One region of the Massilia sp. 05N420 genome, then DNA from elsewhere that is predicted to be linked to it. Evidence: predicted binding sites of a transcription regulator. Region 1 holds the regulator's gene; each other region holds the start of a gene.
What was found. Region 1 encodes LexA, which represses DNA repair genes until DNA is damaged. Its sites were predicted from a motif close to ACTGTATNNNNATACAGT; they were not measured.
Positions count from the first base shown of each region.

Region 1 (11,764 bases):
GCTGCAGGCCGGAAGTCATCTTGTCGAGGTCGATGAAGCCGGTCGGGACGCCGGTGATCTCGCCCTGGTTTTCGCGCGAGTAGAGTTCGTCGATGCGCTCGACCACCTGGGTCAGCAGCGGCTGCACAGGCAGCCAGCCCTGGGCGCCGCGGGCGCCCTGCTCGGCGATCGCGAAGATGCGCGATTCGGCTTCGTCGAGGATCTGCTTGACCTCGGCGCCCTGGGGATTGAAGGCCTTGGCCGAGACTTCGTCGGCGACGGTGATGAGCTGGCGCAGCACGCCGCGGTCGCGGACGATCTCGGCGTAACGGCGGATGTTGGCAGCGGATGGCGTATTTTGCGCCATCGCATTGAGGTACTGCAGCCCGCCCACTTCCTCGGCCTTGCCGAGCTGGACGAGCGATTCATACACGGTGATCACGTCGGCAGGTTTGCCAGCATTGATCAGGCGGACCATCTGTTCGAAGATGATCCGGTGGTCGTAGCGGTAAAAGTCCTCCGCATGCATGAAATCGGCAATGCGGTCCCACGCCGCGTTATCGCGCAGCAGGCCGCCGATGACGGACTGTTCTGCTTCGATGGAATGCGGGGGAATGCGGAGCGACTCGATCTGCGGGTCTGCTGGGGTGTTCATGGCCGACATTATACCTTTTCCGCATCGCCGGCTGAAATGATTGGTGATTTTCCAAGCATAAAAAAAGCCGGGCAAGCCCGGCTTTTTTCATTCCTGCAACAGATGTTGCTGGATTATTTAGGCAGCTTCGCCCACGACTGCAACGGTCACGTCGACGACGACGTCGGTGTGCAGTGCGACGGCAACCGGGTGCTCGCCGGTGGTCTTCAGCGGGCCGGTCGGCATGCGCACGTTGGCCTTTTCGACGGCGAAACCTTGCTTGCTCAGGGCTTCAGCGATGTCGAAGTTGGTCACGGAACCGAACAGACGGCCGTCCACGCCAGCTTTCTGGGCGATGGTGATGGTCATACCGTTCAGCTTGTCGCCCTGGCCTTGAGCGGCTGCCAGTTTCTCGGCGGCTGCTTTTTCCAGTTCGGCGCGCTTGACTTCGAACTCGGCCACGGCCGATTCGGTTGCACGGCGGGCTTTCTTTTGCGGAATCAGGAAGTTACGTGCGTAACCGTCCTTGACCTTGACGAYGTCGCCCAGGTTGCCGACGTTGACGACTTTTTCCAGCAGGATGACTTGCATATTATTCTCCAGTATACGTGTCGTGACCGACGATTAAGCGTTGTGCAGGTCGGTGTACGGCAGCAGGGCCAGGTAGCGGGCGCGCTTGATGGCGGTGTCCACTTGGCGCTGGTAGTGCGCCTTGGTACCGGTCAGGCGTGCCGGCATGATCTTGCCGTTTTCCTGGACGAAATCCTTCAGGGTGTCGACGTCTTTGTAGTCAACCTGTTCCACGCCTGCAGCGGTGAAGCGGCAGAACTTCTTGCGCTTGAACAGCGGGTTCTGCTGTTTACGCTTCAGTTTTTCCTTGGCTTTGTTTTTGTCGAACTTTTTACCGAATGCCATTTTAGGCTCCTGTATCTATCTAAATGAAATCAATGATGTGAAACACCAGGGCTTTGCTGTTGCGGTTCTTCCTGGCCATGAACCCTCGAAACTCGTAGACGGCACCGAGTTCGGCGTCGGCAAATCGCTTCGAAACATCGCCCGCGGCCAGCGCGGTGATCTCGAATTCGACCTGCCTGGCAATCCCTGCTTCCACCTGCTGCGATCCATGTTGCAGGATGCCGCTGACGATGGGGATACCGGCCGGGGTGTAGCGCAGGGCATCGCGTTCCGCGATGCTTGCGACCAGCAACAGCTCGTTCACTGCCCTTGCGCGCTTCTTTCTTAAGATTAAGAATTAAGCGGCTGCGGCCGGAGCAGCTGCCTGCTCGGCGCGATGGCTCTTGGCTGCGTCTTCGCGCTGCACCGATTTCATCATCGGCGACGGCGCGGTTTCGGCCTTCTTCATCTTGACGGTCAGGTGACGCAGCACGGCATCATTGAATTTGAATGCGGTTTCCAGCTCGACCAGGGTCTCGTTGTCGCACTCGATGTTCATGCAGATGTAGTGTGCCTTCGGCAGCTTCTGGATCTGGTAAGCCATTTGACGGCGGCCCCAGTCTTCGACGCGGTGGATGTTACCGCCGCGCGAGGTGACCGTGGTCTTGTAGCGCTCGATCATCGCCGGAACCTGCTCGCTCTGGTCCGGGTGGACGATAAACACGATTTCATAATGACGCATGCAACACTCCTTAAGGACGTTTAAACAAATGCCCACCTCGGCGTCAAGACGAGTGTGGGAAGGGAAAGCCCGACATTATAACCGCAAAAACGTCAAGAGCTCAATCGCCATTTCGAGGCCGCGTTGGCGGCCCGGCTTGCCTACCGAGCATCGGCTGTGCCCGGCAGGCAAAAAAAACCGGCAAATCGCACGGATTCCCCTTGCGCCCGGCGCAATACTGTACAAAAATACAGGGTATCGGGTTCGCCCCGCACTACCGCTCACCTACGAATTAATCTTTGACATGCTCAAGCTCACCGCACGGCAAGAACAGATCCTCAACCTGATCAAGGAAGCGATCGACAACACCGGTTTCCCGCCGACCCGCGCCGAAATCGCGCAGGAGCTGGGCTTCCGCTCGGCCAATGCGGCCGAGGAACACCTGCAGGCCCTGGCGCGCAAGGGCGCGATCGAAATCTCCCCCGGCACCTCGCGCGGCATCCGCCTGGTCGGCGCCGCAGCCGAACCCGCTCCGGTACCGGCAGTCCCGGCTGCCCTGCTGATGTCGCTGCCGCTGGTCGGCCGCGTCGCCGCCGGTTCGCCGATCCTGGCCCAGGAACATGTCGAGGCCACCTACTCGGTCGACCCGGCCATGTTTTCGAGCAAGCCCGACTTCCTGCTGAAGGTCAAGGGCTGGTCGATGCGCGACGCCGGCATCTGCGACGGCGACTTCCTGGCCGTCAAGAAAGTGGATTCGGCAAAGAACGGCCAGATCGTAGTCGCCCGCATCGGCGACGAAGTCACCGTCAAGCGCTACCGCAAGAGCGGCGGCACCATCGAACTGCTGCCGGAAAACCCGGACTTCTCCGTCATCACGGTCGATCCGCACACCGACGAGTTCGCGCTCGAAGGACTGGCCGTCGGCCTGCTGCGCTCTTGGCACTGAGCTGGCACTAAGCCGGCACCGAGCCGGCACTAATTTTTGCCACTTGGCAAAATAAACGCCCCGCCCGGCTTGCGCCTGCGGGGCGTTTCTCATTCGGCGGACGGCTTACTTCGTGCCTGCGCCGTTATAGTTGTTCTTGCGCGCTTCCAGGTCCTTCTCGCGTTCGGGCGTCGGCCCGCTCTTGACGATCTCGTTGTGCTGGCTGACATAGGCGTCGGTGGCGTCGCGCCAGACCGTGAAGTCGGCCACGACCATCTTGGCGCTGATCCTGGCGTCTTCCGACAGCCCCTCCTGCACCGCGTCCAGGTGCTTGCTTGCCGTCTCGTATTCGGCCTTGGTCATCAGTTTACGGACGTCCTCGGGAATACGCTTGCTCAGCGGGGTGACCGCATTCAGGTGCTCGGCATAGCGGTTGTAGCAATCCTGCCAGGTCTTCATCTTCGCGCTGTAGCGGTCGATCTCCTCGGTCTGGCGCGACACCGCCGGGAAGCGCGGCGCCGGGCAGCGGTACTCGTCGGTACGGACATCCGAGCCGTCGTATTTCGTCATCCAGTAGTCGATGTCGGCGCGGCGGAGCTCGCGCTGCTTCATCATCTCGAGCGAGGCGATGGCGACGGCATTGCCTTTGGCCGCCGCCTTGCGGAACCAGGCGGTGGCCTTGTCCATGTCGATGGCGCCGGCTTCGCCGTAAAAATACATTTCGCCCAGGTGCTGCTGGGCCGTGACGTTGCCGGCATTGGCCAGCCTGGTGTACTTCTGCAGGGCTTCTGGATAGGCCTTCTTGGCGAACAGGGCGTCGGCATCGGCCAGCTCGTCGGCACGGACGGTGCCGGCCGCCAGCAATGCGACGCATAACAGGAGAGTCTTCATGGAAAAGAGCTGTGAAGCAGGGCTGTGAAAAAGAAATTTATCATACCCCCACAGCCCTGCCAGCTCAACAATCCTTACTTGTTGCCGCCCCACGAGCGCTGCGGACGCGGCGCCTGCTCCCCCATTTTACGCAGGTAGGAATCATTGGCTTCCCGTGCGTGCTGTTGCTCGTCGTTATGGCGGCGCTTGTCGTCCTCGGTCCTGGCGTTCGCCTCGTTGACAAACTTTTCGGTGGCCGCGTACCAGGCGTCACGGTCGCCGGCAAAGGCCAGCGCCTCGGCCTGGCGGCGCATGGCGGCGCCCGTCAGGGCATCGTTGACGCGGCCGGCCGCCTGCTCGGCCTCACGCGGACTCATCAACTTGAAGACGTCGGGCGGGATACGTTTGCCGCCTTGCGGCGCCTGCTTCACGTTGGCGACGAAATCGTTGTGGCAGGTTTCCCACTGGGCGATCTCGGCCTGGATGCGGTTGATTTCCTCATTGGTCCTGGAGACCACCGGAAGCTTCGGTATCGGGCAGGCAAACTTGCCCGATACCAGCTCCTCGCCCTTGTAGCCGCCGGTCCAGTAAGCCAGGTCGGCGGCGCGCTCCTCGCGCTGCTTCAGGATCGCCAAGGTCTCCTTCGCGCCGCCATGCCCGCCGGTGGCGGCCTTCTGCAGCCAGGCCTGCGACTTGCCCAGGTCGGGCGCGGTGCCGTTGCCATGCCAGTACATCTCGCCCAGGCGGAACTGCGCTTCGGCATTGCCGGCGTTCGCCAGCTTCGTCAAGATCGGCAAGGCCTTGTCGTATTCCTTCGCGCGCAAGGACTTTTCGGCATCGCCCAGATCGTCGGCCCGCGCCATCCCGGCGGCCAGCATCAGCACCGCAAATGCAAGTCGTTTCATCGTCGCTCCCGATACAAGCCTTATTTGCCGGTCGACGCGGGCTGGGCGAAGGTCGCGCCCTGCGTGACCCTGCGGTTGTATTCGTTGCTGGCATCGGCCGCGCGCCGGTTCTCGACGTCGAGCTGGCGCTTGTTCGCCTCGCTCTTGGCATTCGATTCCGCCACGAAGGACTGGGTTGCCGTGTACCAGGCGTCGCGCTCCGAGGTGAAATTCAGCGCCTCGGCCTGGCGGCGGCTGATCACGGCCACCGTGACGTCATCGATGCGGGAGGCGGCCTGCTCGGCTTCGTGCGGGCTCATCAGCTTGAGGATGTCGGCCGGGATGCGCTTGACGCCCGGCGGCGCCTGGTTCACGCCGGCCACGAAGTCGTTGTAGCAGGTTTCCCATTGCGCGATCGCGGTGCTGACCCGGTTGATGTCCTCATTGGTCTTCGACACCTGCGGGATCTTCGGCATCGGGCAGGCGTACTTGCCCGTCACCAGGTCATCGCCCTTGTAGCCGGTCCAGTAAGCCAGGTCGCCGGCACGCTGTTCGCGCTCCTTGAGGACCGCCAGCGACTCCTTCGCGCCGCCATGGCCGGACGCTGCGGCCTTCTGCAGCCAGTCCTGCGACTTGCCCATGTCGACCGCGGTGCCGTCGCCATACCAGTACATTTCGCCCAGGCGGAACTGCGCTTCGGCATTGCCGGCGTTCGCCAGCTTCGTGTAGATCGGCAAGGCCTTGCCGTATTCCTTGGCGCGCAAGGCTTTTTCGGCATCGCCGAGATCGTCGGCCCAGGCCATCCCGGCGGCCAGCATCAGCACCGCAAATGCAAGTCGTTTCATCGTCTCTCTCCACATGATTGGTGAGAGCGATCATAGACTTGCCTTTGTTTTATGACAATTCGCTATGGATAAAACGCCGTGTTCAGTCGGCCAGCGCGTTGCCGAAGTCGGCCAGCAGGTCCGCCGTATCCTCGATGCCCACCGACACCCGGATCAGGGATTCGGCGATGCCCATGCTGGCGCGGCGCTCCGGCCCCATCTCGAAGAAGATCGTGTGCGCGACCGGGATCACCAGGGTGCGGGTGTCGCCCAGGTTGCTGGCCGGGATCGCGATCTGCAGGCGGTTCAGGTAGTCGAAGCAGTCGATGCCCTCCTTCAGCTCGAAGCTGAACAGCGAGCCGTAGGCACGGAACAGGCTGGTAGCGATGCGGTGCTGCGGGTGCGAAGGCAGGCCCGGGTAGTGGACGGCGGCGACGCGCTGGTCGGCTTCCAGCATCTTCGCCAGCGCCAACGCGTTGGCGCAGGTGCGGTCCATGCGCAGGGCCAGGGTCTCGGCGCCGACGGCGATGTGGTGGGCGGCTTCCGGCGCCAGCGAGGCGCCGAAGTCGCGCAGCGATTTGGCGCGCAGCTGGGCCATGCCCTGGGCCTTGGCCGGCTGCTTGCGGAAGTTCGGCGCGATGTTCGGATAGGCGCTCCAGTCGTACAGGCCGGTGTCCGTCAGGGCGCCGCCCAGCGCCATGCCGTGGCCGCCGATCGACTTGGTCAGCGAATTGACCACCAGGCCGGCGCCGACCGCCTTCGGGCGGAACAGCCAGGGCGTGGTCATGGTGTTGTCGACCACGTAGAGGATGCCCCTGCTACGGCACAGCTCGCCGATGCGCGCGAGATCCGCGATCTGGGTGCGCGGATTGGCGATGGTCTCGACGAACACCAGGCGCGTGTTGGGCTGCAGCGCCGCTTCGACGTTGGCGACGTCGGTGGCATCGACGAAGGAGACCTCGGTGCCCTGCCCCGCCACCGTGTTCCACAGGCTGTTGGTATTCCCGAACAGGAAGCTGGACGAGACCACGTGGTCGCCTTCCTTCAGCAGCGCCTGGGCCAGCGCGCCGATCGCTGCCATGCCGGTGGCGAAGCACAGGGTGGCGACGCCGTCTTCCATCTTGGTGATCTTGTCTTCCAGCGCCGACACCGTCGGGTTGCCCTGGCGGCCGTAGCGGAAGCCCGGTTCCTTGCCCTGGAAGACCGAGGCCAGCTGGCGCGCGTCGCCATAGCCGAAGGCCACCGAGGTGTGGATGGGCTTGTGCAGCGAGCCCTGCTCGATGGTCTTGCGGCGGTCGTTGTGGAGGATGGTGGTGGTGAAGCCGTAGTTGTTCGTGTCGCTCATGATCGTGTCGGTACAAATGAAAACGGGCGCCCGAGGCGCCCGTACGATGATACGTGATTTACTCCGCCGCTACCGGCGGGTTCAGATTCAGCTGGGTCCGCACCAGATCCTCGGACGACTTGCCCGAGCTCTTGTGGCGGTGGTTCTCCAGCCTGTCCAGGTACTCCGGCGAGATGTCGCCGGTGATGTAGACGCCGTCGAAGCAGGACGCCTCGACGCTGGTCAGCGCCGGATTCACGTCCATGATCGATTTCTTCAGCGCCTCGATGTCCTGGTAGACCAGGCGGTCGGCCGTGATCTCGCGGCACACCTCTTCCACGGTGCGGCCGTGGGCGATCAGCTCGTCGCGGGTCGGCATGTCGATGCCGTACACGTTCGGGTACAGCACCGGCGGCGCGGCCGAGGCGAAGAAGACCTTGCGGGCGCCCGCTTCACGCGCCATCTGCACGATCTCGCGGCTGGTGGTGCCGCGCACGATCGAGTCGTCGACCAGCAGCACGTTCTTGTCCTTGAACTCGGAAGCGATCGCGTTCAGCTTCTGGCGCACCGACTTCTTGCGCATGCCCTGGCCCGGCATGATGAAGGTGCGGCCGATGTAGCGGTTCTTGATGAAGCCTTCGCGGTACTCGACGCCCAGTTTCAGCGCCAGCTGGATCGCGGCCGGACGCGATGAGTCCGGGATCGGCATCACGACGTCGATTTCCTCGACCGGGATCTCCTCGCGGATCTTGTCGGCCAGGTATTCGCCCATGCGCAGGCGGGTCGCGTAGACCGAGGCGCCGTCGATGACGGAGTCCGGACGGGCCAGGTAGACGTATTCGAAGGCGCAGGGATTCAGCGACGGGTTCTCGGCGCACTGGCGCGAATGCAGCTGGCTGGCGTCGTCGATGAAGACCGCCTCGCCCGGCGCGATGTCGCGCACGAAGCGGAAGCCCAGGCCCTCGAGCGCCACCGATTCGCTGGCGACCAGGTATTCGGGGCCGTTCTCGGTCTCGTTCACGCCCAGGCAGAGCGGACGGATGCCGAAGGGGTCGCGGAAGGCCAGCAGGCCGTGGCCGGAGATCTGGGCGATCACGGCATAGGCGCCGCGCACGCGCTTGTGCACCATGGCAACCGCCTTGAAGATGGCATCCGGATCCAGCGAGTAGCCGTCGGCGGCGGTCTGGATCTCGTGGGCCAGCACGTTCAGCAGCACTTCCGAATCGGAACCGGTGTTGACGTGGCGGCGGTCGATGCGGAACAGCTCGTCCTTGAGCTGGGCCTGGTTGGTCAGGTTGCCGTTGTGCGCCAGCGTGATGCCGAACGGCGCGTTCACGTAGAACGGCTGCGCCTCCTCTTCGCTGGACGAGCCGGCGGTCGGGTAGCGGCAGTGGCCGATGCCGGAATTACCCATCAGCGAGCGCATGTTACGGGTGCGGAACACGTCGCGCACCAGGCCGTTGGCCTTGTACATCGAGAACATGCTGCTATGGTTGGTTGCGATACCGGCCGCATCCTGGCCGCGATGCTGCAGCAGCAGCAATGCGTCATACAGCAACTGGTTGACGGGGGCTTGCGAGACGACGCCGACGATGCCACACATGGTGCGCTCCTAAACAGCTGATAATGAAAAATTAATACTGCACGTGCTGCGCGAAGGCAGCCGGCAAGAAAGGCTTGACCGTGCGCGCCCCGGTTTCCGCCATGGGAGAGAGCAACGCGTTTTTCCAGAAAGCCTGTTGGGGAATGGAAGTCATCCCACACAATATGACGCCGGCCAGCACGATTACAATCCCCCGGCCCAGTCCGAACAGGCCGCCGAGTCCGCGGTCGGCCAGCGAGAGGCCGGAGGCCTCGATCAGCGCGCCGATCGCCAGGGCCAGCAGGCCCATCAGTACACGTACGCCCAGGAATAGTGCAACGAAAGCAAGGATCAGCCTCAGCGACTCGCCCGGAACCACCGATGGTAGCATGGGCGCCAGCTTCGCACCGAAGGCGTTCGCCACCACGAAGGCCGCGACCCAGCTCACCAGGGACAGGATTTCCTTCACCAGCCCACGCATGGTGCTGATGACGACCGACGAGATCAGGATGAACAGGACGATGTAATCGAAAATCGTCACGGCTTCAAACAGGGGTCATGAAGCCCGACAGGCCGATGCGGCCCAGCTTGGCGCGCACTTTCTCGGCCTCGTCCTTGCTCAGGGGGCCGATCTTCACCTTGATCAGTTCGCCGGCCTTTTCGGTGTGCGAATTGATGCCGGCGCCATGCAGTTTCGCCTGCAGTTCGGCGGCCTTTTCCTGGCTCGACAGCGCGGCCACCTGCACCACGAATTTCTGCGAGCCGGCGTCGGCCGGCTGTTTGTCCTTCTCGGCCTTGTCGGTCTTGTCCGCGCCCTTCCCTTCGAGGATGGCGAGGGCACGCACGTCGTCGCGCGGCTTGACCGGCTTGTCCTCGAGCTTCGGCTTGTCTTCGCTCTTCGGCTTGACCGGCTTGTCGGCCTTCTCGGCCGGCTTGTGCTCGGGCCTGGGTTCCGGCTTGTGTTCGGGCCTGGCTTCCTGCTTCGGCTCGGCCTTCGGCTTGGGCGGCTCCGGCTTGTGTTCGGGCTTGTGTTCGGGCTTGGGCAGCTCGGCCGCGCCCTGCGGCTTCGCGGCGGCGACCACGGCGGGTTTCGACGCGGATTTCGAGACCGGCGGCATCTGGACGATTTCCTCGTCCTTGCCGACGCTGTCCTCGGCGGCCACGGCGGCCACGGTCCTGTCGCGCGCGCTCGCCGGTCCGGCTTGCGCGGCGGGAGCCGAGGGATCGGCCGGCACCGGCAGCGGCGCCGCCTTGTCCTTGGACGGGATCTGGATCGCGATGTCGCCTGCCAGCGTCTTGTTCGGTTGGGAATCGAGCAGCATCGGCAGGCCGACGGCGGCCGCCAGCGCCAGCGCGATAGCCCCCACCAAGCGGCGCCGCGCCCGCTTCTTCTCGGGTAGCAAAGGGTCGTTGCCGGTGCCGCGTCCGCGCGTGCTGCCGGCGACGGCGCCCGCGCTGGAGGCACGCTTGGAACGGGCGCGTTCGCCGATTGCGGCGTCGTCGTCCTTGCTGTAGAAACGGCCGCTGTCCTCGGCAGCGCGGCCTTGCTTGTTTTTACCGAAGAACGAGAACAAGCCCATGCGTTGTCAGGTCAATGAAGAGAGGATTTACGGGCCGCCATCACGCCAGCCACGGTATGGAACGAGCCAAAGACCACTATTCTATCATCCTGTCCGGCCCGGCTTGTTGCGTCCTGGAAGGCCGCGCCCGGATCGGCGAAGGTTTTTACCGAAAACTCGTCCGGCTTGACGCCCGCCGGCTTCTTCGCCTCCAGCTTTGCCGCCAGTTCCGCGGGATCGGCCGAACGCGGTGACGGCAGCGCCGTCACGCACCAGTGGTCGACGCAGGGCGCCATGTGCTCGATGACGGCGTCGATGTCCTTATCCTGCATGATGCCGAACACGGCGTAGGTGAAGCGGTGGTAGCCCATATTGCCCAGGTTCTGGGCCAGGGTCGCGGCCGCGTGCGGATTGTGGGCCACGTCCAGCACCGTGGTCGGACGGCCCGGCAGCACCTGGAAACGGCCCGGCAGCTCGACCATGGCGAGGCCGGCGCGCACTTCCTGCGCGCCCACCGGCAGCCGCAGGCGCAGCGATTCCAGCGCGGCCAGTGCGGCCGAGGCGTTCAGCAGCTGGTTGGCGCCGCGCAGGGCCGGATAGGCCAGCGAGTTGCGGCGCTGCGAACGGCCGCCGAAGGCCCACTGCTGCTTGTCGCCCTGGTAGTTGAAGTCGCGGCCGATCAGCCACAGGTCGGCTTTGACGTCCTCGGCATGCTTGATGAGAGAGGCCGGCGGCTGCGGATCGCTGCAGATCGCCGGCTTGCCCGGCCTGAAGATGCCGGCCTTCTCGAAGCCGATCTCTTCGCGCGTCTCGCCCAGGTAGTCCTTGTGGTCGATGTCGATGCTGGTGACGATGGAGACGTCGGCGTCGATCACGTTGACGGCGTCGAGGCGTCCGCCCAGGCCGACTTCGAGGATGGCGACGTCGATCTCGCTGGTGGCCAGCAGGTGCATGATGGCCAGCGTGGTGAACTCGAAATAGGTCAGGTCGACGTCGCCGCGCGCCGCTTCGACCACGTCGAAGGCGGACACCAGGGCTTCGTCGCTGGCCATCTCGCCGTTGATGCGGGCGCGCTCGTTAAAGTCGAGGAAATGCGGCTTGATATACAGGCCGGTACGGTAGCCGCCCTGCAGCAGCATGGCTTCCAGCATGGCGCAGGTGGAACCCTTGCCGTTGGTGCCGGCCACCATGATCACGGGGCAGGAAAAGGCGAGCTGCATGCGCTCCTTGACGGCGCGTACGCGGTCCAGGCCCATGTCGATGTGGATTTCGGCATGGCGCGACTCGAGCAGCGCCAGCCAGTCGGGCAAGGTGGTCGGTAATGTGGACATGGCGGGAAAAGTACGGCGCGCGGCCGGAGTGATCCGGCCGCGCAGGAAGATGATTTAGGCGATGACGTCGGCCGGCTGGCTTTGCAGCAGGGCGAGCAGGTGGGCGATCTCTTCGCGCATCTTGCGGCGGTCGACGATCATGTCGATGGCGCCCTTCTGCACCAGGAACTCGGCGCGCTGGAAGCCTTCCGGCAGCTTTTCGCGCACGGTGTTCTCGATCACGCGCGGGCCGGCAAA
Region 1 is NZ_JBFTMX010000042.1:57,630-69,393, forward strand. Features, by position in the region: gene AC1DIX_RS22375 (replicative DNA helicase) at 1-634, opposite strand, end outside; gene rplI (50S ribosomal protein L9) at 752-1,204, opposite strand; gene rpsR (30S ribosomal protein S18) at 1,238-1,528, opposite strand; gene priB (primosomal replication protein N) at 1,548-1,832, opposite strand; gene rpsF (30S ribosomal protein S6) at 1,866-2,249, opposite strand; gene lexA (transcriptional repressor LexA) at 2,533-3,174, shown strand; gene AC1DIX_RS22405 (tetratricopeptide repeat protein) at 3,280-4,044, opposite strand; gene AC1DIX_RS22410 (tetratricopeptide repeat protein) at 4,119-4,928, opposite strand; gene AC1DIX_RS22415 (tetratricopeptide repeat protein) at 4,949-5,752, opposite strand; gene AC1DIX_RS22420 (cystathionine gamma-synthase family protein) at 5,835-7,076, opposite strand; gene purF (amidophosphoribosyltransferase) at 7,135-8,658, opposite strand; gene AC1DIX_RS22430 (CvpA family protein) at 8,690-9,178, opposite strand; gene AC1DIX_RS22435 (SPOR domain-containing protein) at 9,183-10,217, opposite strand; gene folC (bifunctional tetrahydrofolate synthase/dihydrofolate synthase) at 10,229-11,527, opposite strand; gene accD (acetyl-CoA carboxylase, carboxyltransferase subunit beta) at 11,582-11,764, opposite strand, start outside.

Region 2 (12,912 bases), on a different contig from region 1:
GCTGGACATGGCGCCTCTGACTTGGACAGTTTCGGAACTGAAAAGGAAAAGCCGCCCGAAGGCGGCTTTGCGTGACTATTGCCGAGGATTACGAACCGATCGAATTCTTCTCGAAAGCAGCCTTCAGCGTGGGATTGGCGGTGATCGACGATGCATCGATCTTCCAAGTAACATTCGTCTCGTTCAGGGTCGGGGCGAAAGTCACGGTCTTGTCGCCGCTTTCGGTGCCTTTGCCGATGTTGTCCAGGGTCATGGTGATCACGCCGTTAGCGCCAACTGCGACGTTCTTGACTTCCTTGGTCGCGGTGAAGGTCGGGCCGCTGGTGCAGCCAGAAACACCACCTGCTTCCTGAGCGCACATCGCAACAGCGGTCTTGTACGGGTCAACAGCCGACAGGGCGTTAGCAGCCTTGGCCTTGGCGGTGTAATCGCTGTAAGCCGGGATCGCGACGGCTGCCAGGATACCGATGATCGCGACGACGATCATCAGTTCGATCAGGGTAAAGCCGCCTTCGGCTTTCTTCATCATTTTCGGTGCTTTCATGGTATCTCTCCAGTTTTGGTACGGCATTTAAAGGGTGACTGCTTATCCGGGTGCTGCTTGCTTCTGCCCTTTTCTATATGCAACTGCCGTGCCAGGTCGTTTCCATGCGAAATCGTTAGCATGCATACATCAAAACGCCGTGCCAGCACCAATTTTTGTCAGTATTACCCTTTCCGTATGACAATTTTTGTCATGGCCAGCGGCAAAATTTGTCCAGGTGTCGAAAATTGTCGCGTGCCTGCAAAAAAAACGGGGAGCCGAAGCTCCCCGTTTCCGTTCCGGCTGAAGAACTGGCGGATTACAGCATGGCCTTCAGCAGGCGAGCCATTTCCGACGGGTTCTTGGTGACCTTGATACCGCAGGCTTCCATGATTTCCAGCTTGGCTTGCGCGGTGTCGGCGCCGCCCGAGATCAGCGCGCCGGCGTGGCCCATGCGCTTGCCCGGAGGAGCGGTAACACCGGCGATGAAGCCGACGACCGGCTTCTTCATGTTGTCCTTGATCCAGTAAGCAGCGTTCGCCTCGTCCGGGCCGCCGATCTCGCCGATCATGATGACAGCGTCGGTATCCGGATCGTCGTTGAACATCTTCATCACGTCGATGTGCTTCAGACCGTTGATCGGGTCGCCACCGATGCCGACTGCCGACGACTGGCCCAGGCCCAGCGCGGTCAGCTGACCGACTGCTTCATAGGTCAGGGTGCCCGAACGCGAGACGACGCCGATGCGGCCCTTCTTGTGGATGTGACCCGGCATGATGCCGATCTTGATTTCGTCCGGGGTGATCAGACCCGGGCAGTTCGGGCCCAGCAGCAGGGTCTTCGAACCGGCCTTGGCCATGCGATCTTTGACTTCCATCATGTCGCGGACCGGGATGCCTTCGGTGATGCAGATTGCCAGGTCGAGTTCGGCTTCGACGGCTTCCCAGATCGCGGCGGCGGCGCCTGCCGGCGGCACGTAGATCACGGAAACGTTGGCGCCAGTGTTCTGCTTGGCTTCCTTGACGCTTGCGAAGATGGGGATACCCTCGAAGTCCTCACCGGCTTTCTTCGGGTTCACGCCGGCCACGAAGGCTTCACGGCCGTTCGCGTAGTCGCGGCACATGCGGGTGTGGAACTGGCCGGTCTTGCCGGTGATACCTTGGGTGATGACTTTGGTGTCTTTGTTAATCAGAATCGACATGTTATTTCCTTTGCGAATTAGGCTTGGCCAGCAGCGGCGGCAACGACCTGCTTCGCTGCGTCTTCCATGGTGTCGGCCGAGATGATCGGCAGGCCGGAATCGGCCAGCATCTTCTTGCCCAGGTCTTCGTTGGTGCCCTTCATGCGGACCACCAGCGGCACCTTCAGCGAGACGGCTTTCGATGCGGTGATCACGCCTTCGGCGATCACGTCGCAGCGCATGATGCCGCCGAAGATGTTGACCAGGATGGCTTTCAGGCCCGGGTTCTTCAGCATGATCTTGAATGCTTCGGTGACTTTCTCAGCCGTCGCACCGCCGCCCACGTCCAGGAAGTTGGCCGGCTCGCCGCCGAACAGCTTGATGGTGTCCATGGTGGCCATGGCCAGGCCGGCGCCGTTCACCAGGCAGCCGATGTTGCCGTCCAGCGAGATGTAGGCGAGGTCGAACTTCGATGCTTCGACTTCGGCCGGATCTTCTTCATCCAGGTCGCGGTAGGCGACGATTTCCGGGTGGCGGAACAGGGCGTTCGGGTCGAAGTTGAACTTGGCGTCCAGTGCGATGACCTTGCCGTCGCCGGTCACGATCATCGGGTTGATTTCGGCCAGCGAGCAATCGGTTTCCCAGTAGGCTTTGTACAGGCCTTGCAGGTTGGCGCGAGCGGCGGCGATCGAGCCTTCCGGCACGCCGATCTTGCGGGCGACGTCGTCAGCCTGCGCGTCGGTCAGGCCGACCGACGGCTCGATCACGACGTTGTGGATCTTTTCCGGGTGGCTGTGCGCGACTTCTTCGATGTCCATGCCGCCTTCCGACGAGGCCATCAGGACGATCTTCTGGGTGACGCGGTCGGTAACCAGCGAGACGTACAGTTCCTGCTTGATGTCGGCGCCTTCTTCGATCAGCAGGCGGCGGACTTTCTGACCTTCCGGGCCGGTCTGGTGGGTCACCAGCTGCATGCCCATGATCTGGTTCGCGTATTCACGGACCTGGTCGATCGACTTGGCGACCTTGACGCCGCCGCCCTTGCCGCGGCCGCCAGCATGGATCTGCGCCTTGACTACCCAGACCGGGCCGCCCAGCTCTTCAGCTGCCTTGACGGCTTCGTCCACCGACATGCACGGAATGCCGCGCGGAACGGTCACTCCGAATTTTCGGAGGATCTCTTTGCCCTGATACTCATGGATTTTCATGCTGGCTTCCCTTCTTCTGTTACTGATTTAGAAATGCGGTTGAATAAATAGAGGCTACAAAAACCGGAATACTACCCCGACACCACCTTCAAGGCCCAGCGCGGGTAGTACTTGGCGACGGCAGGACCGTCGGTGCGCAGCGCATGACAGCGGTCGAGTTCATAAGGACGCTCGGCCGATTGCGCGGCTTCGCGGTTTTCCATGGCGTCGTCGGCAAAGGCCTGGATTGCCGCAGTGGGCAGGACCTGTGCCAGTTCGGTCAAATGGGTGCATCCGAGGACGCCGGACAGGCGGTCTTTCAGGTGCAGCCGGAAATGTTTCAGCAGCGACAAGCCAATCAATTTCTTGTAGGCGAGAGCGATGGTGTCGCAATAACCGGGATAGGGTACGGCATCTGACGAAGCTTCGGCGTCCGTGATGACCATCTCGTGGTCGATGGTCACGCGCAGCCTCAGATCGTGCACAGGCACGCCTCCCGGGCGGGGGCCGGAAGGCAGGTCGATATCGTGGGTCTTGATGTCGCGGATGCAGGCGTCGAGGTCCCACAGCCCATCGTCGCGCGCGAACGCTTCAACGGTGATGGCGCGCGTGTGCCTTAGCTTACGCGGTGCGGGGGATGACAGGGGCATAAACACCAATGCCGGAATGCGGCGAAAAAAGTATGCAGCCGTTGTGCCTGATGCACGTTGCCGCAGCTTCTACGGCAACAACCGCTCTTGCGGCGCTGCTTAAACCATGAAAGTTTAGCACAGGGCGCCAGCGGATGCACCCGGCTGCCATTTTGACAGGCAGTTTGACAACACCGAAGTGCAAGCGCACAGCGTCAATCCGCCGTTGAGGAGGAGCCGCGGGCGGCACGTCGGCGGGTGGCGCTGTGCGCTTGCGCCTCAGCGTTGAAGCGTCGGGCCAAACCGAGGGTCACGATTCCTCGTCGTCCTCGTCTCGTCCCTGCATTGCGCTGCGGATCGCGCTCTGCGAAAAACCACGCGCCATGAGGAAGCGCATCTGTTTACTACGATCTTCAGCATCCTGCGGAACCCGGTTGAACTTGCGGCGCCACACTTCGCGGGCGCGGGCAATTTCGGTTTCCTTCAGGCCGGACTTGAGCTCGTCGAGTTCTTCGCCCTTCACGCCGTGCTGCTGGAGTTCCGCCAGCACGCGGCTGTTGCCGTAGCGGCCGGCACGGCGGTGCACCAGCGACTCGGCGAACCTTTCCTGCGACAGCCAGTTGTTCTTTTCGAGGAAATCGAGGAGGGCTTCGACGTCGTCCCCCTCCTCGGCATAGCGAGACAGCTTGCGCCCCAGCTCGATCCGGCTGTGCTCGCGCGTCGACAGATACTTCAACGCACGAGCCTTGAGACTCAGGACCTGTTTCACTGAGACGCTATCGAAGATTACTCTTCGCCGACAGCGGTCAGCTCGGCCGCACCGGCGCCGTCACCGGCAGCGACCGGCGCCAGTTCGCGCACGCCCAGGGCGGCGCGGACCTTGTTTTCGATCTCGCGGGCCAGGGCCGGGCGCTCGCGCAGGTAGATACGCGCATTGTCTTTACCTTGACCGATGCGTTCGCCACCGTAGCTGTACCAGGAGCCCGACTTCTCGACGATCTTGTTATCCACGCCCAGGTCGATGATCTCGCCTTCGCGGGAAGTGCCTTCGCCATACAGGATGTCGAAGTGGGCTTCCTTGAACGGAGGAGCGATCTTGTTCTTGACGACCTTGACCTTGGTTTCGTTACCGATCACCTCGTCGCCGGCCTTGATCGAACCGGTACGTCGGATGTCCAGACGCACGGAGGCGTAGAACTTCAACGCGTTACCGCCGGTCGTGGTTTCCGGGCTGCCGAACATGACGCCGATCTTCATACGGATCTGGTTAATGAAGATCACCAGGGTGTTCGTACGGTTGATCGACGCGGTCAGCTTGCGCAGCGCCTGCGACATCAGACGGGCTTGCAGGCCCGGCAGCGAATCACCCATGTCGCCTTCGATCTCGGCGCGCGGGGTCAGTGCCGCCACCGAGTCGATGACCACCATGTCGACGCTGCCCGAACGCACCAGCGCATCGGTGATTTCCAGCGCCTGCTCGCCGGTGTCCGGCTGCGAGATCAGCAGTTCGTCCAGCTTGATGCCCAGCTTCTGCGCATAGGTGACGTCCAGCGCGTGCTCGGCGTCGATGAAGGCGCAGGTGCCGCCCATTTTCTGCATCTGGGCAATGGTTTGCAGGGTCAGCGTGGTTTTACCCGACGACTCCGGACCATAGATCTCGACGATACGGCCGCGCGGCAGGCCACCGACGCCCAGTGCGATGTCCAGGCCCAGCGAGCCGGTGGACACGGTTTGCACTTCCTCGACCGGCGCATTGGTGTCCATGCGCATGACCGAGCCCTTGCCGAATTGCTTTTCGATCTGCGCGAGGGCTGCTGCCAGCGCCTTGCCCTTCTCTGCTGCGTTTACTGCGGATTTTTTATCGTCCATGATTTACTTTCAGTCCTAGAGTGAACCAAGATAGGGACCGCTCGCGCGATTTCAATAGGAAGTACTGTATAAAATCCCAGTGGTTTTGGCAAGCGATATTTACCGCCATTTGATCAATTCGACATGTTGCGAGATATCAAACACAATATGCGGGTAAGCTAGGCTCAAACGACAAAACCAGGGGGAGATCATGCGTATTTTACTAGCGGAGGATGATAGCGTACTTGCCGATGGCCTGACGCGCTCCCTGCGCCAGTCCGGCTACGCGATCGACTGCGTGAAGAACGGGCAGGATGCCGACACCGCACTGTCGACCCAGGAATTCGACCTGCTGATCCTCGATCTCGGCCTGCCGAAGCTGTCCGGGCTCGACGTGCTGCGCCGCCTGCGCGCGCGCGGTTCGCTGCTGCCGGTGCTGATCCTCACCGCCGCCGACTCGATCGAGCAGCGCGTGGGCGGCCTCGACGCCGGCGCCGACGACTACATGGCCAAGCCCTTCGCCCTCTCCGAGCTGGAGGCGCGGGTGCGCGCCCTGACCCGGCGCGGCCAGGGCGGCGGCTCGACCGTGATCCGCCACGGCCCGCTGGTGTACGACCAGGTCGGGCGCAGCGCCTACATCGACGACCAGATGCTGGACCTGTCGGCGCGCGAGCTGGGCCTGCTCGAGATCCTGCTGGCGCGCACCGGCCGCCTGGTGTCCAAGGAACAGCTGGTCGACCACCTGTGCGAATGGGGCGAGGAAGTGTCGAACAACGCCATCGAAGTCTACGTGCACCGCCTGCGCAAGAAGATCGAGACCGGCGGCATCCGCATCGCCACCGTGCGCGGCCTGGGCTACTGCCTGGAGCGCTATTCCGACAGCGCACGCAAGGCGCAGGCCGCCGGCAGCGGCAAGTAAGGCGGCGGGCAAGGCCGGCACATGAGGTCCCTCAAGCGGCGCGGCGCCGGCATCATCGCGCCCGAACCCGGCCCCGGTTCGACCTTCGATCCCGTGTATGTTCCTCCGCGGCCCGAGCCCGAGGAGAGCATGCAGCATTCGCTGTTCGGCGAGATCCTCGACTGGATGCTGGCCCCGCTGCTGTTGCTGTGGCCGATGAGCATCGCCATCACCTACCTGGTCGCGAAATCGATCGCCAACCAGCCCTTCGACCATGCGCTCGAAGACAGCGTCACCGTGCTGGCCCAGCAGGTCAAGGAAGTGGACGGCAAGGTGGTGGCGCGCCTGCCCGGCAGCGCGCGCGACTTCCTGCGTGCCGACGACATCGACAGCGTCTACTTCCAGATCACGGGACCGCGCAACGAAGTCGTCGACGGCGACCGCGAATTGCCGCTGCCGCCGCCGGATGACGCCGAGCGCAGCGGCCGCGTGCACTTCCGCAACGAGAGCCTGCACGGCACCCCGGTGCGGGTCGCCTATGCCTGGGTCAACCTGCAACCCCTGCTCGATCCGGGAACGGGCGGCAGCGGCGAACCGCGCCTGGCCCTGGTGCAGGTGGCGGAGACGCTGGAAAAGCGCGCCCAGCTCGCCAACGAGATCATCAAGGGCGTGATTCTGCCCCAGTTCATCATCCTGCCGGTGATCCTGGCCCTGGTCTGGTTCGCGCTGTCGCGCGGCCTGTCGCCGCTGGCCCAGCTGCAGGAACGGATCCGCGCGCGGCCACCGGACGACCTGTCGCCGATCGATTCGCGCCAGGTGCCGGAAGAGATCTCGCCGCTGGTGGGTTCGCTGAACGACATGCTGGCGCGCCTGGCGCACACCATCGACGCCCAGAAGCGCTTCATCGCCGACGCCGCGCACCAGATGAAGACCCCGCTGGCCGGCATGCGCATGCAGTCGGAACTCGCCCTGCGCCAGATCGATCCGGACGAGATCCACCGCTCACTGGAGCAGCTGGCCAAGAGTTCGGAATCGGCGACGCGCCTGGTCAATCAATTATTGGCGCTGGCGCGCGCGGAAAACCAGCCGCATGCCGGCCTGGCGCTGGAGCCGCTCGACCTCGCGCTTCTGGCGCGCAGCGTGGTGCTGGACTGGGTGCCGGCCTCCTTCGCCCACGAGATCGATCTCGGCTACGAAGACCCGGACGGACCGCTGGAGATCCTGGGGGACGGCATGATGCTGCGCGAGCTGCTGTCGAACCTGATCGACAATGCGCTGCGCTACACCCCGCCGGGCGGCAGCGTCACCGTCCGCGTGCGCAGCGACGGCGGCCTGGCCCTGCTGGAAGTCGAGGACACCGGCCCGGGCATCGCGCCGGGCGAGCGTCCGCGCGTGTTCGAGCGCTTCTACCGCATCCTCGGCAACAGCGCCTCCGGCTCCGGCCTCGGCCTGGCAATCGTGCGCGAGATCGCGCAGCAGCACGGCGCCGAGATCGAGATCTTCTACAACCCGCGCAGCACCAGCAAGAAATACCCGGGCAGCCTGTTCCGGCTGACCTTCCCGCCACCACCCGCCCCACCCGATCCCGATGCAGACTGACAGCGTTCTCCCTCCTTCCCCGCCGCCGCGCGAGCGCATCCTCGCCGCGCGCGCCCTGCACTGGTCGCGTGCGCGCAGGCTGACCCTGGTCCTGCTGGCGCTATGGCTGGCGACCGGCTTCGGCACCGTGTTCTTCGCGCGCGACCTGGCGCACATGTCGGTGTTCGGCTGGCCGCTGTCCTTCTACCTGGCGGCCCAGGGCGCGACGCTGATCTACCTGGCCATCATCGGCGTCTATGCCTGGCGCATGCGGATCCTCGACCGCGAGTTCGCACGCATGCTCGGGGACGGCGCGTGAACATGGGCGGCAAAAACAAGCATCGCAGCTACTTCCAGCGCCTGGCGCGCTACTACCTGTGGTTCACGGCCTGCCTCGGCCTGTTCCTGGCGGCGCTGGCGATCCTCGAAAACGAAGGCATGCCGCGCCAGTGGATCGGCTACCTGTACATGTTCGCCACCATCGTGCTGTACGCGATCATCGGCGTGGTGGCGCGCACCTCGAACGTCTCCGAATACTACGTGGCCGGACGGCGGGTGCCGGCCCTGTTCAACGGCATGGCGACCGCCGCCGACTGGATCTCGGCGGCCAGCTTCATCAGCCTGGCCGGCACGCTCTACCTGCACGGCTTCGACGCCCTCGCCTACGTGATGGGCTGGACCGGCGGCTACTGCCTGGTGGCGCTGCTGATCGCGCCCTACCTGCGCAAGTTCGCGCAATACACGGTGCCGGACTTCCTGGCCGCGCGCTACGGCGGCAGCAGCAGGCACGGCAAGCTGGTGCGGGCGCTGGCGGTAGCCGCCACCATCGTGGTCTCCTTCATCTACGTGGTGGCGCAGATCTACGCCGTCGGCCTGATCGCCTCGCGCTTCACCGGCGTCGACTTTTCGGTCGGAATCTTCCTCGGGCTGGCGTCCATTCTCGTTTGCTCGTTCCTCGGCGGGATGCGGGCCATCACCTGGACCCAGGTCGCGCAGTACATCATCATCCTGGTCGCCTTCCTGATCCCGACCATGTGGTTGTCGATGAAATTCGCCGGCAACCCGGTGCCGCAGGTCGCCTACGGCTCGGTGCTGACCAAGCTGGCCAAGCGCGAGGCCCAGCTGGCGGTCGACCCGCGCGAGCAGGAAGTGCGGGCCGCCTTCAAGGCCAAGGCCGACGAATACGGCGCCAGGCTGGCGGCCCTGCCGCAATCGTGGGAAGCGGGCAGGGTCGAAGTCCAGCGCCGGCTCGACGCCGCGCGCGGCCGCAACGCCTCGCTGGGCGAAGTCCGCAACGCCGAGCGCGAACTGATCGCCTACCCGCGCACCGCCGACGAAGCCGCCCACGTATGGGCCGAGCAGCGCGCCGCCAACCTCGCGCGCGCCCAGCCGCCCGAACCGCATGCGGAGCCCTTCCCCGGCAAGACCCGCGAAGAATCCGACCAGCGCCGCAACAACTTCCTGGCGCTGGTGTTCTGCCTGATGTTCGGCACCGCGGCCCTGCCCCACATCCTGATGCGCGCCTACACCACGCCCTCGGTGCACGAGACCCGGGTATCGGTGTTCTGGACCCTGTTCTTCATCCTGCTGATCTACCTGACGATGCCGGCGCTGGCGGTGCTGGCCAAGTTCGACATCTACACCTCCCTGGTCGGCAGCAGTTACGACACGCTGCCGACCTGGGTCTCCTACTGGGCCAACGTCGACAAGACCAATCCCCTGATCAGCATCGCCGACATCAACGGCGACGGCATCGTGCAGCTGGCCGAGATCGCGATCGACGGCGACGTCCTGACCCTGGCCACACCGGAGATCGGCGGCTTGCCCTACGTGATCTCGGGCCTGGTCGCGGCGGGCGGCCTGGCGGCGGCCCTCTCCACCGCCGACGGCCTGCTGCTGGCGATCTCGAACGCGCTGTCGCACGACATCTACTTCAAGATGGTCGACCCGGGCGCCTCGACCCAGAAGCGGGTCACGATCTCGAAACTGCTGCTGCTGGCGGTGGCCTTCATCGCCGCCTACGTCGCCTCGCAGAAGCCGGCCGACATCCTGTCGCTGGTCGGCGCGGCCTTCTCGCTGGCCGGCTCGACCCTGTTCCCGGCGCTGGTGGCGGGCGTGTTCTGGAAGCGCGCCAACCACCAGGGCGCGATCGCCGGCATGCTGGCGGGATTCCTGGTCTGCGTCTACTACATGCTGCACACCAACCCGATCCTGGGCGGGAACGCGGACAGCACCTGGTTCCACATCGCGCCGATCTCGGCCGGCGTGTTCGGGGTGCCGGCCGGGCTGGCGGTGCTGGCCGTGGTCAGCCTGCTGACGCCGCCGCCGCCGCGCGAAAGCACCGGGCTGGTCGAGTACATCCGGGCGCCGGAGGAGGCTTGATTCTGTAGCAGAACGGCAACATTCTCAAAAATGTTGCCTGAAAGAATAGTCCGACTGATATCCTTTTCGTATCGTGGCGGCCCGCTCCGCCGCTTTCGTCAAGGATCCTCATGCATTTTCAGTTTATCCCCTGCCGCCGCGCCGCGCTGGCACTGCTGTTGACGCTGTCCCTGCAATGTGCCGCATCGACCAGCGCAGCAGAGGCGCCGGCGCCGGCCCCGGCCTCCGCCGCGCAGCTGCCACTTGCGGCTTTTTTCGACAACTCCAGCTTCGGGGGCGCGCTGCTTTCTCCCAGCGGGCGTTACCTGGCCGCACGCGCCAGTGCGCCCGGACGGCGAGTGCTGCTGGGCGTAGTCGACCTGCAAGCCAATACGATCAAAGTCGTGGCGGCCTACAGCGATGCCGACATCGGCCACGTGGCCTGGGTCAACGACGAGCGCCTGGCCTTCGACGTGACGGAAAGCGACGTCGCGCCGGGCGACCAGTTCCTCGGTGCCGGCCTGTATGCGGTCAACCGCGACGGCTCCAACCTGCGCCAACTGGCCGACCGGCGCGGGCAGAACTTCGTGACCGAGGCTACCGGCCTCGCGGCGCGAAAGCTGCTGCCGTGGTATACCTTCCTGATGCGGCAGACCGGCGCCCAGGATTCGGACTCCATCTACGTCACCAGCCCGGACCTGCAAAACCAGAGGGATGGCGTGGCCCCCAATGTCAAGCTGCTCTCCCTGAATACACTGACCGGCAAGACCATATCCGTGAGCAGCCCTGGCCATGTCACCAGCTGGATGCTCGACCATCAAGGCAAGCCACGCCTGGCGGTCGGCCAGAAGAACGGCCTCACCGTCATCTATTACCTCGACCCGGCCACCGATGAATGGCGCACGCTGGTCAGCTACAACGCCTATGCACGGGGCCAGGACGCCATCTCGCCGGAAGGCTTCGGACCGGATGGCACGCTCTACGTGAGCGCGCGCGGCGGCCAGGACACACTGTCGCTGTATGCCTTCGACTACAAGACCGGCAAGATCGCCCCCGAGCCACTGGTCAAGACCAAGGGTTACGATTTCAACGGCAACCTGCTCGGCAATCGCGCCAGGCTCCTGGGCGTACGCTATGAAACCGACGCCTGGGGCACCGTCTGGTTCGACCCGGCCATGACGACGCTGCAGGAAAAAGTCGACAAACTGCTGCCTGCCACCGTGAACGTGATTTCGGTGGCCGCCACAGCCGACGCGCCGTGGGTGCTGGTGCGTTCGTACTCGGGCGTGCAGCCCTCCGTCTTCATGCTGTACAACCTGCAGACCGGGAAGCTCAACAAGGTCGGCGAAGCCCGTCCCGGCATCGATCCGCGCCGCATGGCGAGACAGGATGCGTTCCGCTACAAGGCGCGCGACGGCATGGAGATCCCGGCCCTGCTGACCCTCCCCGCCGGCACGCCGAAGGGAGCGAAACTGCCGATGGTGGTGCTGGTGCATGGCGGACCCTATGTGCGCGGCACGGCCTGGGGTTGGAGCGGGCAGACGCAATTCCTGGCCTCGCGCGGCTATGCCGTGCTGGAGCCGGAGTTCCGCGGTTCAACCGGCTACGGTGCGAAACACTTCACGGCCGGTTGGAAACAATGGGGCCTCAAGATGCAGGACGATATCGCCGACGGCACGCGCTGGGCCATCGCGCAAGGCATCGCCGATCCGAAGCGCATCTGCATCGCCGGCGCCAGCTACGGCGGCTACGCCACCCTGATGGGACTGATCAACGATCCGGACCTGTACCGCTGCGGCATCGACTGGGTCGGCGTCACCGACATCCAACTGCTGTACGACGGCCACTGGAGCTTCAAGTCCGACATGAGCGACGAGTGGAAGGAATTCGGCATGCCGGAACTGGTCGGCGACCCGGTCAAGGATGCCGCGCAATTGACGGCAACCTCGCCGCTGCGCCAGGCCGCGCGCCTGCGCCAGCCGCTGCTGATGGCCTATGGCGGCGTCGACCATCGGGTGCCGATGTACCACGGTCGCAAGTTCTACGATGCCGTCACCAGCACCAACAAGCAGGTCGAATGGATCGAGTACCAGGAAGAAGGTCACGGCTGGTCGCTGCCGAAGAACCGCATCGACTTCTGGGGTCGGGTCGAGAACTTCCTCGACAAGAATATCGGCAAGGATGCCGTGATCCAGTAAAGCAAAACGGGCGCCGCGGCGCCCGTTTCACATGCGTTCAGGAAGGATCAGACGACGATGGTCTGGGCTTCGCCCTCGTTGCGGGCGCGGATCTCGCCGATGCGGTAGACGGTCTCGCCGTCCGCCGCTAGTCGTGCCATGGCGGCGTCGGCGTTTTCCTTCGACACGATCACGGTCATGCCGATGCCGCAGTTGAACACCCGGTGCATCTCGGCGTCGGCCACGCCGCCATGCTGCTGCAGCCACTGGAACAGCGGCGGCAGGGTCCAGGACTTGCTGTCCAGCACGGCGGTCAGGCCATCCTGCAGCACGCGCGGGATGTTCTCGACCAGGCCACCGCCGGTGATGTGCACCAGGCCCTTCACTTCCATCGTCTGCATCAGCGCCAGCAGCGGCTTGACGTAGAGGCGGGTCGGCGCCATCAGGACATCGGCCAGCTTGCGGCCGTGGAAGTCGGCTTCCAGGTCCGGCTTGGCGACTTCGATGATCTTGCGCACCAGCGAATAGCCG
Region 2 is NZ_JBFTMX010000036.1:28,787-41,698, forward strand. Features, by position in the region: gene AC1DIX_RS20580 (O-antigen ligase family protein) at 1-9, opposite strand, end outside; gene AC1DIX_RS20585 (pilin) at 89-544, opposite strand; gene sucD (succinate--CoA ligase subunit alpha) at 843-1,724, opposite strand; gene sucC (ADP-forming succinate--CoA ligase subunit beta) at 1,742-2,911, opposite strand; gene AC1DIX_RS20600 (DUF2889 domain-containing protein) at 2,983-3,540, opposite strand; gene recX (recombination regulator RecX) at 3,830-4,288, opposite strand; gene recA (recombinase RecA) at 4,306-5,388, opposite strand; gene AC1DIX_RS20615 (response regulator) at 5,579-6,286, shown strand; gene AC1DIX_RS20620 (sensor histidine kinase) at 6,308-7,864, shown strand; gene AC1DIX_RS20625 (DUF4212 domain-containing protein) at 7,854-8,162, shown strand; gene AC1DIX_RS20630 (sodium:solute symporter family protein) at 8,165-10,225, shown strand; gene AC1DIX_RS20635 (alpha/beta hydrolase family protein) at 10,336-12,402, shown strand; gene purM (phosphoribosylformylglycinamidine cyclo-ligase) at 12,450-12,912, opposite strand, start outside.
Region 2: recA (recombinase RecA) is a predicted target of LexA. The motif match lies at 5,452-5,469, and genes of this name have one in related genera.

Region 3 (6,385 bases), on a different contig from region 1:
GGCTCATCGGCGAGCGCTTCGCCGGGCTGCTGCGGTCCGCCTCGCTGCGCTAGGCAGCCGCCGGATGATTCATGAAGAAGCGCAGCATTTCCTCGCTGGCGTTGGGGCCCTGGATATCGGTGTAGCTGCCATGCGGGTTGCCGCCCGACCAGACGTGACCGGTACCGTGCACGGTCCATTGCTCAGCCAGCACGCTACCGTTTTTTTTGCGGTGAATCTGGCGAGTGAACTTGCGTCCGCCGCTGCAGCCGGTTTCTTCCACGATCGCGATGTCGGCATGCTTGCCCCGCCTGTGCGCCGGATCGCTGTCGACGGATTGTCGCACCACGCCGTTGCTGTTCTTTCGATTCACCGTGGCGTCGGCATCGCCGTGAAAGACGATCACCGGCGGATTGGCGTGCGGGACGGTCGGCGCCAGCGCGGCCGGATCGTGACCGTCGCGCATGGCCAGCATCGCGCCGATGCCGCTGGTCGCGCTGCCGTGCGCCAGGCCGGAGTGGCAGCCGACCGCGCTGAACAGATCGGGATAAGTGCGTCCCAGGATCACAGCCATCGCGCCCCCCGATGACAGTCCGGCGACCGCGACGCGCCTGGCATCGACCGCATGCTCGACCATGATGCGCCGGGTGAGTCCTGCGATCAGCGCCGGCTCGCCTTCGCCGCGCCGCTGGTGGTCCTGATCGTACCAGTTCCAGCACCTGTTCCAGTGCGCGCTGCAGGACTGCTCGGGATACAGGACCAGGCAACCGTATTCCTCGGCCAGCGTGTTCATGCCCGTGCCGCGGGCGAAGTCGACGGCGTCCTGCCCACAGCCGTGCAGCATCACGACCAGCGGCATCGGCTCGCTGCGCGCGTCGCTGGGAATAAACAGTCGGTAGCGGAGGGTTTGCCCTTCCTCCTCGTGGTATCCGGACGCGAATTCTCCGGCCGGCGGGGACGGGGCCGCATGACCGTTCCCCGAGAAAATGGCGAACGGTGGCCAAGCGTCGAATACTGTATTGAACATGGGCTGATTCCTGGGTGAGCTGATACGAGTCTCCTGTAGAAATGAAAAGCGGCGGCGAGACTGCGTGGTCATCGACGCCGCGAGGGATGGCCCTGCAAAAGCAGGGCCGGAAAAGGAGGTCAGCGCGGCTTGGCGGGATTCTTGTTGACGGATTCGTGCGCCTGGTTGCCCTGCATATTGCCCTGAGCGCTGACTTTGCCGGCCGGTCCCTCGGCCTCTACGCGGACACCGGCATCGCGCCCGCCGCTTTGCAGATTGCCCTGGAACTGAGCGCCAGCCCTTTCACCGCGCTTGCCTTCCTGCTTGAAGAGGTCGCGAAAGTCTTTCGCGGCTTCTTCTTGCTGGCGCATGCTCTTGCTCGTTTCTTCGACGGCGGCACGCGTCACGTCGTCCGCCAGCGCGCGGGCGGTACGCGACGTCTCCGGCACATGCCGTTCGGAGACTTGGGTCAGGTCGACCTGGGTGGCGGAAGCGATCTGGGAAAGATGCTGCTGGTAGACGCGCAGCGTTTCGGTGGCCGGCTGGGCGCGCGCTGCCGCCAACGACATCGCTTCGGTCGGATGCTCGGTCGTCAGCAAATGCTGGCCGGCCTTGGTGGCTTGCTCGAACAGAGACTGGGTCAGCTGCATGTTCAGTTGGCCGATCTGCTGGAAAGAGCGCGACATGGCCTGGGACAGCTCGTTGAAGAATGCGACCTGGGCATCGATGTGCAAGCGGAGGGCGGGATTGACGGATTGCGGGAATGGATACATGGAGTACCTTTAGAAAAACATACATGGAGTACGGAACATCCCGGATGGGATGGGCCGATGCGCCTGGGAGATTCGTGGACAGGGCAGCACAGACTGCCTGGAAGGATCGCGATCCTGAAGACCGCGTGCAGAAGACACACTATGCGCTCTTTTCGACGCGTGTGCCGAAAACGTGCAGGAGTATTTTTGTGTATTGGTTGCCGGAAAAAGCAGGCTCCGGGCGCGCCTTCCGGCCACGGTCAGGCAGCGGCGCTTCTAGCTTTCCTGCCTGCCTTCCGTCCGTACGAGTCCCGGTTCGTGCTTTGCATACTCGAGTGCGGCAGACAGCAGATCGTAGCGGTAAGGACCGTACAAGTAGTGGCCGCGCTCGTACACGATGCCATGCGCCGCCATTTGCAGCCGATCTTGCGGCGTCGGTCCGACCCATTGCTTCCAGTGGCGCGGCGTCTGGTCTTCGCGGAAACCGGGCCTGGCCCGGTCCAGCTTTGCGTAGCCGAACGCGTCCTCGAGCCGGTCGTAGCTGTACTCCCGGTAGTGGTACGTCCGTCCGTCGAAGCAGATGCCGACAGCGGCCGCGGCCGGTGGCAGAACAGATGATGAGTCCACGATGTCCTCACAGGAAGTCGTCGCGCACGAAGCTGGCGGGGAAAATAACAATACACCCGCGGCCCTTGCTTCACCTAGCATTTTTGGACTGCCACCGCGGACTTATCCGAACAGGCCGTGCAGGAACCAGCGCGGCTCGGACTCGTCTGCCCCGATCCTTTCCCGGTACACCCAGTACAGAGCGTGATCCTGCCCCTCGGCGATGAAGTAGTCGCGGGTCTCGGGTCCATTCCACCAGCCTGCCTCGATCCGCTCCGGGTTCGAGGCCATGCGCAGCGGCGATCCATAGAAGGGCCGGTGTTCGCGCATCAGCAGCGCGATCGGCTTGGCCAGCAGCCAGGTCGGACGCGGCAGGCTCATCACGTCGGGCGGCATCTGCGCATTGCGCGCGCGGTCGCTGACCTTCTGCTGCACCGGCACCCAGACATTCGCCTGCTCCGGACGGTAATCGGCCATCGGCCGCGCCTGCAGCACGTTGTCCGCGCCCAGGCGCGCCACCAGCAGCTCCAGCATGCGCATGCGGTCTTCCTCGCTGCCGCCCGGCTCCGGGAACAGGGAGTCGCTCAAGGGCGCCATCGGCTGCAGCTGCTTCGCCTCCAGGCCGAGGCCGATCACCGGCGCCTCCAGCACCAGCTTGGCCAGGCGTTCCTTCAGCAGGCGCACCAGATGCTCGTCGCGCCAGGCCGGCTCGGCCAGCGCCACCTCGACGCAGGTCGGCGGCCGCGCTTCCCTGCCGCGCTCGTGTTCGAGCCTGAGCACGATGCGCTCGACCGCCAGCTGGCGCGCGCACAGCCAGCCGGTCAGCTGCAGCAGCAGGCGGCGGGCGCCCGCCAGCAGCAGCTCGGCATCGTCGATGCGGTCGAACAGTTCGATACGCGCGGCAAAGGTTTCGGGGGCGGCGATCCACTCGTACAGTTCCGGACTCAGGCCGTAGGCGGCGTCCAGCAGGTCGAGCAATGCGCGCCCGCAGCGCCGCTGCAGGCCGGGACGCGGCAGGCGCCGCAGCTCGCCCAGGCTGGCGCAGCCGATGCCTTCGAACCAGGCCGCGAAGGGCCGCGCCGGCGGCGCCAGCAGCAGGTCCAGCAGGTCGAGGYGGCGCACCAGGGTCGGCATCTTGAGCGTGCGCCGCATGCTCCTGTGACCGCCGGCGCGCGCCAGCAGCCAGGCGCCGCGCGCGGTCGGGGCGCAGGCGAGCGAGGCCGTGAAGCCCAGCGCGCGCACGTCCGCGCGCACGCGCCGGCACAGTGCGCGCACGCCGCCGAACAGGCGCAGGCTGGCGCCGACGTCCATCAGCAAGGTCCCCTCCTCGGCCTCGGCCACCTGCGGCGTGTACTGCAGCATCGCCAGCGCCACCGCATACAGGGCCTCGGCTTCACGCGGCGGCGAGCGCTCGTGGACCCTGGCATCGGGCATCAGCATCAGCACGCCGCCACGGCGCATGCCGGGCTGGACGCCGGCGGCGCGCGCCGTGGCGGACAGCGCCAGCACGCGCTCCTGCTCGAGCACGACGCTGCCGGCGTCAGTGCACCAGCTGGGGCTGAAGACCTCGAGCGGCAGCCGGGGCAGGGACAGGCCGATCCACAGGCGCATGACGTTGCGGTTGAGTTTGTACCAGATGGGAGGAAAGCGGCAGGAACAGCGGCGCATCGCGCTGCGGTCCCCGGCGCTTGACGAAGTCGATCTCGAGGCCGCCGGCCTGGGGCCGCAGCGCCAGGCGCAGCGGCGCGGGCGAGGCATCCTGCCGGGAGGCCAGCGGGCGCATCATGAAGAACAGGGTCTCGCCGCCCTGCGCCGCCAGGTGCAGGCGGCGCAGGCTGTCGCCGCGCACCTGGCTCTGCCGCTCGAAGCCCGGCCAGAACAGCAGCGCGCCGCAACTGCCGCTGCGCAGCACCTGTTCGGCCGCCCATAGCGCATCGGCCATGCGGCTGGTGCGCAGCCAGATCAGCTGCGAAGGCGGCACGCCCAGCGCGGCCAGGGCCAGTGCCTGCGGCGGATGGGGCGGCTGCAGCAGCACGATGCGGCGCGCCGCCACCTCCGCCAGGGCCGGACGCAGCAGGCGCATCTCGCCGATGCCGGGCTGCTGCAGCAGCAGGTCGACCAGGGCGCCGGCCGGCCAGCCGCCGCCCGGCAGCTGCGCCGACAGGGCCGCGTGGCCGGTATCCACGCAGCGGCTTGAAGAACGCGCCAGCTGCGAGGCGCGCCAGAGCGACGGATGCAAGGATTCCGGCGCTGCTGAGGTGGAATCTGAGCAGTTGATCATAGGGTGATGCGAAGAAATACTGTATGTTTATACAGTACTATTCTCTTCAGGTTTTGGCAAGGTTTATCTTTTGGAACGCGCTGCCGGCTTCAAAAACCACTGTTGTAGAACAAACCTAGCCACGCGCGACAATCCAGGCGTTTCAGTTTTACTGCATGCGATACTGTGCGAAGAGCTGAACTTCGGCACAGTGACGAATCAGCGACCGCCTGGTCGGATCATCACTATTTCGCTGCTGGCCGGCAGGAATTTCGCGAGTGCTGACTTATGTATTACGGCGAACGCCTCAACAGTGTCACGCATACCATTGGCGCGGTCCTGGCTGCGGCCAGCGGCGCGCTGTTGATCGTCGTGGCGGCGCGTGGCGGCGATCCCTGGAAAATCGCCAGCTTCAGCATCTACGCGGCGATGCTGCTGATCCTGTACCTGACGTCCACCCTGTATCACAGCACTCGGGGCGCAGCCAAGAACGTACTGCGAAAGATGGACCATTGCGCCATCTATCTCTTAATCGCAGGCAGCTATACGCCATTCACTTTAGTCACGCTGCGTGGAATCTACGGTTGGTCGATGTTCGGCGTGGTCTGGGGATTGGCTGTATTCGGTATTGTCCAGGAAATCTGGTATGCCAAGGGCGCGCGTATTCTGTCGCTAGTCATCTATTTGATGATGGGCTGGCTTGCTGCGTTTGGCATCATGCCCCTGATTAGAGTCCTGGGCTGGCAGGGCTTTGCCTGGCTGGCAGGTGGAGGCTTGTTTTACACAATCGGCATCGTCTTTTACGCTACCGACCACAAAGTGCGCCATGGCCACGGCATCTGGCACTTGTTCGTCCTCGGCGGCAGCATTTGCCACTACATCGCCGTTTTCTTTTACGTCGCCTGAAACCCGGCCTGCCACGTACTCCGGCGCTCTTCTTACTCAGCAGCCTTCCATGTCCTTGACGATCCGTGTGATGCTGATGGCAGGCGGATCGCTTGCCGGAAACGATTCTTCCAGTCCTTCATCCAGCAATTCATTCTTGTGCTTCGGACTTGTTTCATCGACTTCGTGAAACCGGTTCGACGACGCACATCGTGTTTCACCAGCCCGACCCGCATGGAGACGGATATTCGATTTTCCGGCCGGCATTTTGGAGAGCAGCAAGGGCTCGACCACTTCCACATATTCCATCATATGACTCCCACTTTTCCATGCTTCATCGCAGTCGGGTCGTGGCAGGCTGTCTCAGGCGACTTGTTTCGAATCTTGCGCCGGTCGTCGAGGCGGCCGGCTTACCTGCCGTGGATCATCAGAAAAACAATGAAGTAGTTTCACACGCAGGACGATTTTACGCGCCTTATGAATTCACGCACGAATCTCAGCGCGGATACACGAAGCCGGTGCGGATATCGGTCGGCAGCAGGCGCTTGCCATCGCGTACCATCAGGCGCTGGGGCGGCTCGTCGCCGGCCAGCGCACGCCATATCACGGGCAGCCCTTCGCCCTTGCGCAACAGCTCGTCGCTGCGTTCGAATACGTTGAGACAACCCGTGGCGGCCAGCAGCGCCTGCACGATGGTCACCTTCCACAAGTCGACACCGGCAGCATTGAACTGGCATACCAGGTAACCGCCGGTCCCGCCATAGCTGTGCACCAGCAGGCCCGGCAAGCCGTCTTTTTCGCCATCGATCACCAGCGCCAAGGCTTGTGGATCGGCGCCCTGCACGGCAGCGGCGCGCCGCGCGACCGCGGCCTGCACCCGACGCTTGATCATTGCGT
Region 3 is NZ_JBFTMX010000040.1:44,825-51,209, forward strand. Features, by position in the region: gene AC1DIX_RS21625 (SGNH/GDSL hydrolase family protein) at 1-53, shown strand, start outside; gene AC1DIX_RS21630 (extracellular catalytic domain type 1 short-chain-length polyhydroxyalkanoate depolymerase) at 50-1,006, opposite strand; gene AC1DIX_RS21635 (phasin family protein) at 1,126-1,719, opposite strand; gene AC1DIX_RS21640 (hypothetical protein) at 2,014-2,364, opposite strand; gene AC1DIX_RS21645 (Y-family DNA polymerase) at 2,467-3,954, opposite strand; gene imuA (translesion DNA synthesis-associated protein ImuA) at 3,884-4,624, opposite strand; gene trhA (PAQR family membrane homeostasis protein TrhA) at 4,892-5,509, shown strand; gene AC1DIX_RS21660 (hypothetical protein) at 5,546-5,797, opposite strand; gene AC1DIX_RS21665 (class I SAM-dependent rRNA methyltransferase) at 5,985-6,385, opposite strand, start outside.
Region 3: imuA (translesion DNA synthesis-associated protein ImuA) is a predicted target of LexA. The motif match lies at 4,643-4,660, and genes of this name have one in related genera.